Regions from separate parts of the Amycolatopsis sp. NBC_00345 genome, predicted to be linked through region 1. Evidence: riboswitches for the same ligand, from Rfam matches in the RefSeq annotation. Region 1 holds a riboswitch; each other region holds the start of a gene.
The links. A riboswitch is a leader RNA that binds a small molecule or an ion and turns the genes downstream of it on or off. The one in region 1 is predicted to bind cobalamin.
Positions count from the first base shown of each region.

Region 1 (4,622 bases):
GAACTCGCCACCAGCACGGGCGCGCCGTCACCGCCGGTCAGCCGGCCGGGGGTGGCGCTCGCGACCCTCGACCTGACCGCGGCCCGCAACGAACCCGGTGCCGGGCTGCTCACCGTGTCCGGGATCAAGGCCGTGCTCAACCCGACGGACGTGTTCGCGGACTTCTACCACGGCGGCGAGCCGGCGGACGAGCCCGCGGTGACCCTCGCCGCGGACTGCGCGCAGCTGCCCGCCGCGGGCGGGACCGGCGGCACCGGCGCCGGGACGGGCGGGGGCAACGACCTGGTCCCCGACGTCGCGTTCCGGCCGGGCAACCTGGCCTCCACCGGCGCGACCCTCGCCCCGCTGTGGTGGGGCGCGGTCCTGCTGCTGGCCGGCACCGGCCTGGTGCTGTTCACCCGCCGGAGCCGGAAGACCTCGTGAACCGCCCCAATGTGGCGTTGGTTGCGTTGGACGCACCGAACGCCACATTGGGTGCGTTGAGCGCACCGAACGCCACATTGGGGCGCATCCCCCCGGAAGAAGGAACCGCAGATGGCCAACTGGCAACGGGGCGTGCTGCGCCTCATGGGCGTGCGCAACCACGCGGTCGAAGTGGTGTCGATCAAGGACTTCACCCCGTGGTACCGGCGGATCGTGTTCAGCGCGCCGGAGTTCGTGCGCGGGCTGGACGTGTTCCCGACGCTGTGGCTACGGCTGTGGGTGCCGAACCCGGCGCGCGGCGAGGGTGAAGTGAGCCAGCGGGGCTACACCTTCGTCGACGTCCGGCCCGGCGACGGCACGTTCGCGCTGGACTTCGTCCTCCACGAGACCGCGGGCCCGGCCGGCGAGTGGGCCCGCCGCGCGGAGCCCGGCGAAAAGCTCGAGGCCGCGCTCACCCCGGCGAAGATCTCGGTGCCCGACGGCACCACGGCCGTGCTCCTGGCCGGCGACGCGACCGCGTTGCCCGCGATCACCAGCTGGCTGGCGCATGTGCCGGACACCGTCGCCGTCCGCGTCTACCTCGAAGACTCCCACGACGACCACCTCGCCCTGCCACAGGAACCCCGCGCCGGCACCGAGTTCACCTGGGTCACCCCGGACGGCGAGCGAGGCGCCGCGCTCGCCGCGGCCATCACCGCGGCCGAAAGCGCCGCCCCCGACCGCTACGCGTGGGCGGCCGGCGAGCGGTCACTGGTCAAGGCCGTGCGCCCGGTCTTCCGCGACCACCTCGGCCTCGACCGGTCCCACAGCTTCACCCAGTCGTACTGGATCGAGGGCCGGTCGGCGGGCTGAGCAGCTCAGGCGTGCCGGAATTCCGGCGGTCGCTTCCCGGTGAACGCGGCCATGCCCTCTTTCTGGTCGTGCGTGGCGAAAGTCGAGTGGAAGACCCGGCGCTCGAACAGCAGCCCCTCGGCCAACCCGGTCTCGAACGCGCGGTTGACGACCTCCTTGGCCATCATCGTCGCGGGCGCGGACATGCTCGCGATCTTCGCGGCGACGGCCACCGCCTCCGTGAGCAGGTCCGCCGCCGGCACGATCCGCGACACCAGCCCGGCGCGCTCGGCCTCCTCGGCGTCCATCGTGCGGCCGGTGAGGCACAGGTCCATCGCCTTCGCCTTGCCGACCGCGCGGGTCAGCCGCTGCGAACCGCCCATGCCCGGGATGACGCCGAGGGTGATCTCGGACTGCCCGAACTTCGCCGTGTCGGCCGCGATCAGCAGGTCGCACATCATCGCCAGCTCGCAGCCGCCGCCGAGCGCGTACCCGGCGACCGCCGCGACCAGCGGCTTGCGGACGCGGGCCAGCGCGTCCCAGCCCGCGAACCAGTCGGCCGCGTGGGCCTCGGCGAACGACAGCGGCGCCATCTCCTTGATGTCGGCCCCGGCCGCGAACGCCCGGTCCGACCCGGTGAGCACGATCGCGCCGACGTCGGGGTCGTGGTCCAGCTCGGCCGCCGCGGCGGTGATCTCGGCCATGGCCCGGAGGTTCAGCGCGTTGAGCGCCTTCGGCCGGTCCAGCGTGATCAGCGCGACGCGCGGCTCCGGACGCCCGACGGTGATGGTCTCGTAGCTCATCTGGTGCTGCCCTTCCACAGAACACTAGGACGTCCGACTATATCTAGTCCGAGTAACTCCGCCAGGCCCGCGGCGGTGACCGTCCGCACAGCCGGGGCCAGTGGTGGCAACGGCAATTGACGCCCCCGCGCGCCGCGACGTACTGTCGTGCGGCGCGGCGGTTTCCCGAAGCCGGTGAGATTCCGGCACGGTCGCGCCACTGTGTGCCCGTGGCTGTACTGCAGCCGCGGGCAAGTCAGGTCGAGGAACCGCCGGGCCGCTCCAGCCGATGTGGGACGCGTTATCCCCTGAAGGAGGCCCCATGACCACCCTGCCCGCCGAATCCTCGACGCCGGTCGTCCTGCCCGTGACCAAGGCCGTTGTCTGGCTCGCCGGCGCGACCCTGCTGGCACTCGCGCTGTACTACTTCATCGGCATCGACCAGGGCGCGACCTCGGTGTTCGGCAGCGACATGCACATCCACGAGTTCGTGCACGACTCCCGGCACTTCCTCGGCTTCCCCTGTCACTGAACCTGATCCAGAACCACGGAAAGATCGGGACAACCGGACATGGAGAAGAAGCTCCTCCTGCGCGGCGCGCTCACCGGCGCCTTCGCGGGCCTGCTGGCGTTCGTCTTCGCCCGCATTTTCGCCGAACCGCAGATCCAGGCGGCGATCGACTACGAGAGCGGCCGGGACGCGGCGCAGGCCGTGCTGGACCAGGCCGCCGGGCAGCCGGCCGAGTCGGAGGGCCCCGAGCTGTTCAGCCGCGCCGTGCAGGCCAACGTCGGCATCGGCGCCGGGATGATCCTCTTCGGCTTGGCCATGGGCCTGCTGTTCACGGTCGTCTACACCGTCTGCCTCGGCCGCGTCGGCAAGGTGCGGCCGCGCACCCTGGCGCTGCTGGTGGCCGGCGCCGGGTTCCTCGGCATGTACCTGGTGCCGTTCCTGAAGTACCCGGCCAACCCGCCGTCCATCGGGCACCCGGACACCATCGGCGACCGCGGCGGGCTGTACCTGATCATGGTCGTGGGCTCGCTGGTGTTCCTGGCCGCCGCAGTCTGGCTCGGCCGGCGGCTCGCCCCGCGGCTGGGGATCTGGAACGCGTCCCTGATCGCGGGCGCCGCGTTCGTGGTCGTGATCGGGATCCTGATGGCCGTGCTGCCGCCGTTCGGGCACCTGTCGGCGAACGTGGCCGAGTACGGCGTCCAGCCCACCGAAACCCCGCTGCCGCTGAAGAACCCGGCCGGCGCGATCGTCTACCCGGGCTTCCCGGCCGACACGCTGTTCGACTTCCGCTTCTACTCCCTCATCGCGCAGGTGATCCTGTGGGGCGCGCTCGGGCTGTCGTTCGGCCCGCTCGCCGAACGGCTGCTCAGCCGCGAACGCCGGACCACCGCCACGCAGGCCGTGTGACAGAGGACTTCGCCGGCCTCGGCCCGTTCTTCGCGGTACACACGCACGTCACGGGCGCCACGGCCACACCGCCGTGGCGCCCGCTCGACGAGCTGGTGGCCGACGAGAGCGTGCTCGGCTCCCGCATCGCCTCCGTCCGGACCGCGCTCGCGGGCGGCCGCCCGGACGACGCCGTCGAGTGGCGGGTCGCGGCGTCCGTGACACACCTCGGCATGGTGGCCCGGCTGCTCTCCCCCGCGCTCGCGTTCGCCGTCCGCGACGGGACGGTGCTCGACCTCGGCCTCGCCGGGACCTGGTGGGAGCCGGTGCCCGGCGGCGCGGTCCCGCTGTCGGTCCGGCCGCCGTCCGGGCCGCCGCTTCCGGACGACGCACTGGTGGACGCCCTGGCCTCGCAGGTTCTCGACGGCCCGATCCGGCTCGTCACCGGGCTGTTCCCGTTGTCCGGCCAGGTGTTGTGGGGCAACGTCGCCTCCGCCGTGAACGGCGCCGCCACAATGCTGGGCACCGACCGTCCTGAATGGACGGTGCGGGCGCACGCGCTCGCCACGGCCTTGCTCGACCGCGCACCCCTGCTCGGCACGAGCACCCGCGCCGAGGGCCGGTTCCGGCGGCGCAGCTGCTGCCTGATCTACCGCGTCGCCCCCACCGGCTCCGGCGCCGTCTGCGGCGACTGCGTGCTCACCCGGTCCTGAGACCGCCCGGCGCGCGTACCCGGGCGGCCTCGCCGGTCACGCCGGCCGCCGGCTCACGGCCTCGGTGCCGATCTCCGCGAGCCCGCTCAGCGCCTCCGGCAACGGGCCTTGGTGCAGGACGCCGAGGCGCTGGGTGGCGCGGGTCAGCGCGACGTACAGCTCGGCCGCGCCGCGGGGGCCGTCGGCGAGGATCCGGTCCGGGTCCACGACCAGGACCGCGTCGAACTCCAGTCCCTTGGTCTCCGACGCCGGGATCGTGCCCGGCACCCCCGGCGGCCCGATCACCACGCTGGTGCCCTCACGACCGGCTTCGTCCCGGACGAACTCCTCGATGGCCGAGGCCAGCTCGTCCCCGCCGATGTGCCGGGACCACGGCCGGACCCCGCACGCGCGGACCGACTCCGGCGGCTGGGCCCCGGGCGCGAACTCGGCGAGCAGCGTGGCGGCGACGGCCATGATCTCCGCCGGGGTGCGGTA
Region 1 covers NZ_CP107995.1:1,254,571-1,259,192, reverse strand. Annotated here, with positions in the region: gene OG943_RS05780 (HtaA domain-containing protein) at 1-423, shown strand, start outside; gene OG943_RS05775 (siderophore-interacting protein) at 535-1,275, shown strand; gene OG943_RS05770 (enoyl-CoA hydratase) at 1,281-2,057, opposite strand; cobalamin riboswitch at 2,199-2,324, shown strand; gene OG943_RS05765 (CbtB domain-containing protein) at 2,359-2,568, shown strand; gene OG943_RS05760 (CbtA family protein) at 2,608-3,453, shown strand; gene OG943_RS05755 ((2Fe-2S)-binding protein) at 3,450-4,145, shown strand; gene helR (RNA polymerase recycling motor ATPase HelR) at 4,182-4,622, opposite strand, start outside.

Region 2 (4,622 bases), 4.1 Mb from region 1:
CGCCGCGCGTCGCGCACGGAGAGCGGCAGCGGCGACCAGCCCGCCAGCCGGCCCAGCTCGACGATCGGCGGCGCGACGTCCGCGAAGGCGAACACCTCAGCGGGCGGGCCGGAGACCACCGAGCCGTCGCCGGGCAGGTACAGCACGCGGTCGGCGTACTGCGCGACGCGCTCCATCCGGTGCTCCGCGACGACCACCGTGGTCCCCAGGTCGTGCACCAGCCGCGTGATCGCGGCCAGCACCTCCTCGGCCGCCGTCGGGTCGAGCGCGGACGTCGGCTCGTCCAGCACCAGCACCCGTGGGTGCGCCGTGAGCACGGAGCCGATCGCCACGCGCTGCTGCTGCCCGCCGGAAAGAGTCCGAAGTGGACGGTAACGCAGGTCCGCGACGCCCAGCAGGTCCAGCGTCTCCTCGACGCGCTTGCGCATCACGTCCGGCGCCACGGCCAGCTGCTCCATGCCGTACGCCAGCTCCTCCTCGACGGTGTCCGTGACGAACCCCGCCAGCGGGTCCTGCCCGACCACCCCCACCACGGACGCCAGCTCACGCGGCGGGTGCGTCTCCGTGTCCAGCCCGGCCACGCGCACGCGCCCGGTCAGCCGGCCGCCGGTGAAATGCGGGACGAGCCCGTTGATCGCGCCGAGGAAAGTCGACTTGCCGACACCCGTTCGCCCCGCGACGAGGCACAGCTCGCCCTCCTCCACCACGAGGTCCACATCGGACAGGACGGGCCGCGCGGTACCGTCGTAAGTGACCCCGACGTGGGAGAACTCGATCACCGGGCGACCTCCAGCAACGGCACGGGACGCGGCGCCAGCCAGGCGGGCAGCGCCCCGATCAGCACGGACAACACCGGCAGGACCGGCAGCGACGGCCACTCCAGCCCGGACGGGTACAGCCCGGACGGCCCGGCCGCGAACAGCAGCGCGCACGCGCCGACCCCGCACAGCACCACCAGCGTTTCAGGCAGCCGCCACGGGTCGGGCCGGTACGCCGTGCGCCGGACGCGACGGCCGCCGAGCACGAACCCCGCCCCCGCCACCACCAGCCCGGCCGCCAGCATCGGGATGCCGAGCCAGGTCGACGTCCCGTCGAGCACGCCGTACACCCCGACGGCGACGCCGATCATCCCGGCGAGCACACACACCGCGATCACCGCGCGCACCCGCGGCGCGAGGTAACCCCGCCGCCCGTAGCCCCGCGAGTCCATCGCGGCGGCGAGCAGGAGCGAGCGGTCCATCGCGTCCGCGAGCACCGGCACGAAAATCCCCTTCACGACGCGGAAGCCGCGCGAACGTCCCGCTCGCAACCGCCGCGCGCGTCGCACCCGCTGCACGCTCTCCACCAGCTGCGGCGCCACCGAGAGCGCGACCGTGACGGCCGTGCCCACCTCGTACAACGCCCCGGGAACGGCCTTGAGCAGGCGTTTCGGGTTCGCCAGCGCGTTCGCGGCGCCGACGCAGAGCACGATCGCGGCGAGCCGCAGCCCGTCGTAGAAGCCGCCCAGCAGCTCCTCGGCCGACGTCGGGCCGAGCAGCGTGATCCCCGCGGCGGCCGCGGGCAGCGGGATGGTCGGCAGCGTGAACAGCACGTGCCCGCCGTCCTCGCCGCCGATGAGGATCCGGAACAGCACGCGCGACACCACGATCACCGCGCCGATGTAGGCGTACAGCCGGAAGGCGAGCGCCCAGGGTGCGTCCGTGCGCCGGTTGGCGACCACGAACCCGGCCACCGCGATCACCAGGCCGAGCAGCAGCGGGTTCGTGGTCCGGCTCGCGGCGACGGCGAGCGCGAGCGCCCACACCCACCACGCGCCGGGGTGCAGCGCGCGGGGGTTCCCGGTCAGCGGGACCCGCGACCGGCCGCGCGGCTCACGAGCGGTCCGCGCCACGCCTGCGCCGCAGCCCGGTCACCACTCCGGCGGCCGCGATCGCCACGATCACCACGATGCCGATCACCAGCCCCCACGGGAAACCGCTGTCCGACGCGGACGGGTCGGCCGGCGCCGGGGCCGGGGCGTTCGCCTGCCGGACGGGCGCGGTCCGCGGCGGCGGGTAGTCCGCGAACGCCTTGTTGTGCGCGAACGACCAGCCCTCGAAACTGCCCGCCGGCGGCTTCCAGCCCTGCGCGCCGACCTGGCTCGACTCCCACTTGCCGCCGTTCGTGGCGGTCCAGAAGCTCCACGACGCGCTCTCCGGCGGCATCCCGGTGCACGACTGGTCGGCGGGCTTGCCCTCGATCTTGCAGACCAGGGCCAGGCCGTACTTGCCGGCGCCGGCCAGGTCCAGGCCCGCGTTCTGCATGGCCGTGACGCCGTTCTCCTGCGGTCCGGGCGCGCAGCGGATGAGCGTGTCACCGCCGAGGTCCTGGTAGTCGACGATCACGGTGACGCCGGTGGCGTCCGGGCAGTAGCCGGCGGTGCCCTTCCCGGGCACAGTCGCGGCGGCGGGGCCGGCCCCGGCCAGGCCGACGGTGGACAGCAGCGCGCACGCGGCCAGAACTCGCCCCCAGGCGAGCGAAGTGACAGACATCGGTTGACGAACCTCGCATCGAGTCGGACCACGGCGGGCGATCCGGCTCACGGCCTTGGCCAGGCCGATCACGGTTGCGGGTCAGCGCCGGACTCGCACCGGCTTCCCCCGTTCGTGGCGTAGAACGCACTGACGTTAACCCACCGGAGGGACCCGCAGGAAGCGACAGCGGACACACCTACACTTCCGGGCGTGGGACTCGGACAGCTGCGCGTCGGACTCGTCGGAACCGGTCCGTGGGCGACCACGGTGCACGCGCCCGGGCTGGCCGACCATCCTGGGACAACGCTCGCCGCCGTCTGGGCCCGCCGGGCCGGCGCCGCGAAGGAGCTGGCCGACGCGCACGGGGCGATCGGCACCGACGACCTCGACGAGCTGTTCTCGCAGGTCGACGCGCTGGCGTTCGCCGTCCCGCCCGCCGTGCAGGCCGAGCTGGCGGTCAAGGCCGCCGAGGCGGGCAAGCACCTGATCCTGGAGAAGCCGATCGCCGCCGACCTGGCCGGCGCGCAGCGGCTGGCCGACGCCGTGGCCGCGAACAACGTCGCGTCGCTGGTCATGCTCACCCTGCGGTTCTCCACCCAGACCCGCGAGTGGCTCGAGGACATCACCCGCGCCGGTGGCTGGCGCGGCGGCGGCGCCCGCTGGCTGTCGGGCGCGCTGCTCGGCGGCCAGTACGCGGCTTCGGCCTGGCGCCAGGACACCACGGGCGGCGCGCTCGCGGACATCGGCCCGCACGCGTTCGACCTGCTCGACGCCGCACTCGGCCGGATCACCGACGTGCTCGCGGCCCACCGCGCCGAGGGTGACCTCTGGCAGCTGCTGCTGGCCCACGAGGGTGGCGCGACGAGCACCGCGACGCTCTCGCTGCACCTGCCGGTTCAGCCCACCGTGGTCGAGATCGCCGTCTACGGCGAGCAGGGATACCGGACACTCGGACGCAAAGCGGGCACAGCCGGGGAGTCCTACACCGCACTGCTGGATGACTTCGCCGCGATGATCGCGAGCGGCACCACCACTCACCCGTGCGACGTCCGGCGGGGCCTGCACCTGTCCTCGATCATCGAACGGGCCCGCGAGCTCGCCGAGTAGTACACAGGCCGTCCTCGCTAATTTCTGTTGTGAAATAAGGCTTTCGCCTAAGCGCCCGAAATCCTTCCACAGGGTTGTCCACAGCATCCACTGTGGACGGTCCGCGCCTCGACCGAACCACGGGAAGCCGTTTCGCGCCACCGGAAGATCACCGAATAGTGCTGGCCACTGGGCATGCCAAGTGGATCTTGCAATGCGATGGTTGATCTTGGGAGGGCGGGAAGAAGCAGTTCAGAGGGGCTCTGAGAAGGGAAGCGCATGGGTGCTCTGCTGCGCGCTTTCTGGGGGATGATCCCGTTGACGGCCATCGCGCTGCCCTACGCGCTGATCAGCTGGCCATTGCTCACGGCGAGGAGGCGGCGAAGAACCGGCATCCGCCACGCCTCCGCGACCGCAGCCGTCGACGTCTCCACCGCGACGCTGGGCGTCCTGGTGGTCTTCCTGGTGGTGATGCCCGTCGGCGACGCCGACACGAGCACCCTCGACCTGGTCCCCGGCGCCGACCTGTCCGCCGCGCTGGCCGACGACGGCTCGCTCTGGCAGGTCATCGGCAACCTCCTGATGCTGTGCCCACTGGGCGCGCTGCTCCCGATCCGGGTGCGGCGGCTGCGCTCACTCAGCCGGATCGCGCTGACCGCGATGGCCGCGTCCGTGCTGGTGGAGGCCATGCAGTTCGTGATCCACTCCGGCCGCGTCAGCTCCACCGACGACGTCCTGCTCAACACCCTCGGCGCCACGATCGGCGCGGCGCTGACCCGGCGCGGCTGGCGCTGGCTCGACCTCCCGCCGGCGCCGCCGCCGATCCCGCGCCAGGTGCGGCGGACCGTCTGCGAGTCGCCGACGCTGCGGATGCGCGTGCCCCGCTCGGTCTGGGACGCGCGCTACGCCGGGGCCGGCCATCCCGAGCGGCGCTGAAAACCGCTTGCCCCAGGTGCCAGACTCGGGACAAACCCGTTTCGGACGAAGGAATGCCAATGTATGCCGTCGCTGCCCGCGTCGGCC
Region 2 covers NZ_CP107995.1:7,745,971-7,750,592, forward strand. Annotated here, with positions in the region: gene OG943_RS34925 (ABC transporter ATP-binding protein) at 1-779, opposite strand, end outside; gene OG943_RS34930 (CbiQ family ECF transporter T component) at 776-1,825, opposite strand; gene OG943_RS34935 (hypothetical protein) at 1,872-2,531, opposite strand; cobalamin riboswitch at 2,547-2,680, opposite strand; gene OG943_RS34940 (Gfo/Idh/MocA family protein) at 2,724-3,620, shown strand; gene OG943_RS34945 (VanZ family protein) at 3,879-4,535, shown strand.
Region 2: it holds a riboswitch for cobalamin, as region 1 does, so the genes downstream of both, OG943_RS34935 (hypothetical protein) here and OG943_RS05765 (CbtB domain-containing protein) in region 1, are expected to answer to the same signal.

Region 3 (4,622 bases), 480 kb from region 1:
CAAGGGCCTCAAGACCACGTACTACCTGCGCGCCCAGTCCGCGACGCACGTGGAGAAGAGCACCCTGCGCGGCACCGACGGCAAGCTGAACGCCGTCTCCGCCGCCGCCACCACGACCGCCCCGGCCGCTGCCGCTCCGGCCGCTGCCGCCGCTCCGTCCCCGTCGGTCGCGCCGGCGCCGTCCGCCTCGGCCGCGGTCCCGGCCGCCGCGGTCCCGGCCGCCGCGGTCCCGGCCGTGCCCGTCACGCCGCCCGCCGCGAAGCCGGAGCCCAAGGAGATGCCGAAGGTCGACGACGTCGACTTCGTCGCCACCGAAGGCGCCGCCTGCCGGATCGACGACCCCGACTGCGAAGCCTGCCAGTAGCCCCGCGGCCCTGAAGGCCACCATGAGGGCATCCAGGTCCCTCATGGTGGCCTTCAGGGCCCCCCACCGCTTTCCCCAGGAGAAACCCGAATGACCAACGTGGAGAGCACCGGCGTGACCGGCCTCGGTGAGATCGAGGTCGGCGCCGCCCGGATCAACGTCGACGACAAGCGGATGATCAACGCCCGCGCCGACGTGAACCAGCTGCTGCCGATGAAGTACCGCTGGGCGTGGGAGAAGTACCTCGCCGGCTGCAACAACCACTGGATGCCGACCGAGGTCGCCATGCAGGCCGACATCGCGCTGTGGAAGTCGCCGGACGGCCTCACCGAGGACGAGCGGCAGATGCTCAAGCGCAACCTCGGCTTCTTCGCCACGGCGGAGTCGCTGGTGGCCAACAACATCGTGCTCGCGGTGTACCGGCAGATCACCAACCCGGAGTGCCGCCAGTACCTGCTGCGCCAGGCCTTCGAGGAGGCCGTGCACACGCACACCTTCCAGTACATCTGCGAGAGCCTCGGCCTGGTCGAGGGCGAGCTGTTCAACATGTACCGCGAGGTGCCGTCCATTTCGGACAAGGACGCGTGGGCGCTGAAGTACACGCAGCACCTGGAGGACCCGGACTTCGAGACCGGGACGCCGGAGGCCGACACCGCGTTCCTGCGCGACCTGGTGGCGTTCTACGTGATCTTCGAGGGCATGTGGTTCTACACCGGCTTCGCGCAGATCCTCTCGCTCGGCCGGCGGAACAAGATGGTCGGCATCGCCGAGCAGTACCAGTACATCCTGCGCGACGAGTCGATCCACCTGAACTTCGGCATCGACTGCATCAACCAGATCAAGATCGAGAACCCGCACCTGTGGACCGAGGAGTTCCAGGCCGAGGTGCGCGGGATGCTGAAGGAGGCGTGTGAGCTGGAGGTCTCCTACGCCCGCGACACCATGCCGCGCGGCATGCTCGGCCTGTCGGCGCAGCTGTGCGAGCAGTACATGCACTTCATCACCGACCGGCGCGCGCAGCAGATCGGCCTCGCGCCCATCTTCGGCGAGACGGAGAACCCGTTCCCGTGGATGTCCGAGGCGATGGACCTGAAGAAGGAGAAGAACTTCTTCGAGACCCGCGTCATCGAGTACCAGTCGGGCGGGGCGCTGGACTGGGACTGATCCCGCCATCCGGGAATCGAGCGGGATTTGTGCCACGCTCGGCCCCGACCGCTAGGCTCGGCCACGCCACTGGTTCGCCCAGGGCGTGGCCGGGCTTTTTTCGCGGCCGCGACCGGGGCGAGGCAACAGGGAACCCGGTGTGAATCCGGGACTGCCCCCGCAGCGGTGAGTGGGAACGAAAGCCGTCACCACGACAAGTGGTACAGCACTGGGCGCGAGCCCGGGAAGCGACGGCGAGTAGGCGCGAGCACGGCGCCCACCAGTCCGAAGACCTGCCTGTGGCACGCGCGCCGTCGGCGTGCGTGAGTCCGGGCCTCGTGGGAGCAGGCGCGACCGAACACGCGGCCCCTTCGCGCGTCCGGACTCGTTCGGCGAGCTCGCGAGGAGAGAGCTGTGAACACCATCGGCACCACCATCCTGGGCAGCCCGCGCATCGGGCCGGACCGGGAGCTCAAGCGCGCCCTGGAGCGGTACTGGGCGGGCCGGATCGACGCGGCGGAGCTGCTGGCCACCGGCCGCGCGCTGCGGACCCGCGCCTGGACCGGGCACCGCGACGCCGGGCTGGACTCGATCCCGTCCGGCACCTTCTCCCACTACGACCACGTGCTCGACACCGCCGAGCTGTTCGGCGCGCTGCCGGAGCGCTTCACGGGTCTGGGGCTTTCGCCGCTGGACACCTATTTCGCGGCGGCGCGCGGGGTACAGGACGCGCCCGCGCTCGAGATGACGAAGTGGTTCGACACCAACTATCACTACCTGGTCCCGGAGCTGGGCCCGGACACGAAGTTCACGCTGACCGGCAGCAAGCCGCTCGACGAGTACCGCGAGGCCCGCGCGCTCGGCATCGAGACGCGGCCGGTGCTCGTCGGCCCGGTCACGTTCCTGCTGCTGGCGAAGGCGACCGTGCCGGGCTTCGAGCCGCTGGAGCTGCTCGACGAACTGCTCCCGGCGTACGCCGAGTTGTTGCGCCAGCTGCGCGACGAAGGCGTGGAGTGGGTCCAGCTCGACGAGCCGGCCTTCGCCGGCGACCGCACCACCGCCGAGCTGAACGCGCTGACCCGCGCGTACCACGTGCTGGCCAAGTCCGAGGACCGGCCGAAGATCCTCGTCGCCGGGTACTTCGGCGGGCTCGGGCGCGGGCTCGGTGTGCTGGCCCGCTCCCCCATCGAGGCGCTGGCCGTCGACCTGGTCACCGACGAGTCCTTTGTGGACGACGTCGCGGCCGAGGGCGCGTTGCGGGACAAGGAGGTGCTCGCGGGGGTGGTCGACGGCCGCAACGTGTGGCGCACCGACCCGGACCGCGCGCTGGAGAAGGCCCGCAAGCTGCTCGGCACGGCCGCGTCCGTGAGCGTCTCGACGTCCTGTTCGCTGCTGCACGTGCCCTACGACGTCGAGCGTGAGACGAGCCTCGACGCCCGGCTGAAGGGCTGGCTGGCGTTCGCGCGGCAGAAGGTGGACGAGGTGGTGCTGCTCGGCCGAGCGCTGCGCGAGGAGGACGTGGACCTCACCGCGGCCCGTGCGGCCGTGGCGGACCGCGCCGCGGCCACCGAGGTGACCGACCCGCGCGTGCGGGAACGGCTCGCCGCCCTGCGGCCGGAAGACGCCACGCGCCCGCCGTACGAGCAGCGCGCGGCGGCGCAACAGGCCGAGCTGGGCCTGCCGCCGTTGCCGACGACCACGATCGGCTCATTCCCGCAGACCACCGACGTCCGCAAGGCCCGCGCGGCGCTGCGCTCGGGCGAGCTGGACGAGGCCGGTTACGTCGCCGCGATGCACGCCGAGATCGAGCGCGTGGTGCGGCTGCAGGAAGAGCTGGGCCTCGACGTGCTGGTGCACGGCGAGCCGGAACGCAACGACATGGTGCAGTACTTCGCCGAGCAGCTGGACGGCTTTGCCGCCACCGAGTTCGGCTGGGTGCAGTCCTATGGCTCCCGCTGCGTCCGCCCGCCGATCCTGTTCGGCGACGTCTCGCGGCCGGCGCCGATGACCGTCCCGTGGGCGCGGTACGCCCAGCAGCTCAGCGAAAAGCCGGTGAAGGGCATGCTGACCGGCCCGGTGACGATCCTGGCGTGGTCGTTCGTCCGGGACGACCAGCCGCTGGCCGACACCGCGCTGCAGGTCGCGCTGGCGATCCGTGACGAGGTGGGCGACCTGGAGGCCGCGGGCGTGCGGGTGGTCCAGGTCGACGAGCCCGCGCTGCGGGAGCTGCTGCCGCTGCGTGCGGCCGGGCACGAGGCGTACTTCGCGTGGGCCGTGCGCGCGTTCCGCGTCGCGACTTCCGGGGCGGCCGACGCCACCCAGGTCCACACGCACATGTGCTACTCGGAGTTCGGCGAGGTGCTGCCCGCGATCGACGCGCTCGACGCCGACGTCACCAGCATCGAGGCGGCGCGGTCGAAGATGGAGGTGCTGGACGACCTCTCCGGAGCCGGCTTCGCCCGCGGCGTCGGCCCGGGCGTTTACGACATCCACTCGCCGCGCGTTCCCGGCGTCGAGGAGGTGGCGGACCTGCTGCGCACGGCCGTCGCCGCCGTGCCGGTCGGCCGCCTGTGGGTGAACCCGGACTGCGGCCTCAAGACCCGCGGTTACGCCGAGGTCGACCCGGCACTGCGGAACCTGGTGGCGGCGGCCAAGCAGGTGCGCTCCGAGCAGGCCTGACCCGCACCACCCATTTCCGACTCGTGAGTGTTTATGACGGTTCTAACCGTCATAAACACTCACGAGCGGTTCCGCTACCAGTTCCGCACGGCGGGCCGGTAGCCGTCCGGTTTGTCGCCGATCTTGGTGCCCGGTGTGACGATCCAGTTCTGGTACTGCGGCGTGAACATCCGGTACACCGACGCCGGCGGCACCGCGCTCGCTTCGTCGAGCCGCGCGCGCAGTTCGGCTGGGATCTCGAAGTCCAGCGCCGCCATGCTCGTGCCCAGCTGCCCGGCGCTGCTGGCCCCGACGATCGCCGACGCGATGCCCGGCTGGGTCGCGACCCAGTTGATCGCCACCTGGGCCATCGTGACGCCGAGCTTGCCCGCGACCTCTTCGAGAGGCTTCAGCAACTGCCAGTCGCGCTCGGTCCAGGTTTGGGCGTCCGGGTCGG
Region 3 covers NZ_CP107995.1:771,449-776,070, reverse strand. Annotated here, with positions in the region: gene OG943_RS03625 (ribonucleoside-diphosphate reductase subunit alpha) at 1-364, shown strand, start outside; gene OG943_RS03620 (ribonucleotide-diphosphate reductase subunit beta) at 455-1,528, shown strand; cobalamin riboswitch at 1,596-1,809, shown strand; gene metE (5-methyltetrahydropteroyltriglutamate--homocysteine S-methyltransferase) at 1,922-4,186, shown strand; gene OG943_RS03610 (aldo/keto reductase) at 4,261-4,622, opposite strand, start outside.
Region 3: it holds a riboswitch for cobalamin, as region 1 does, so the genes downstream of both, metE (5-methyltetrahydropteroyltriglutamate--homocysteine S-methyltransferase) here and OG943_RS05765 (CbtB domain-containing protein) in region 1, are expected to answer to the same signal.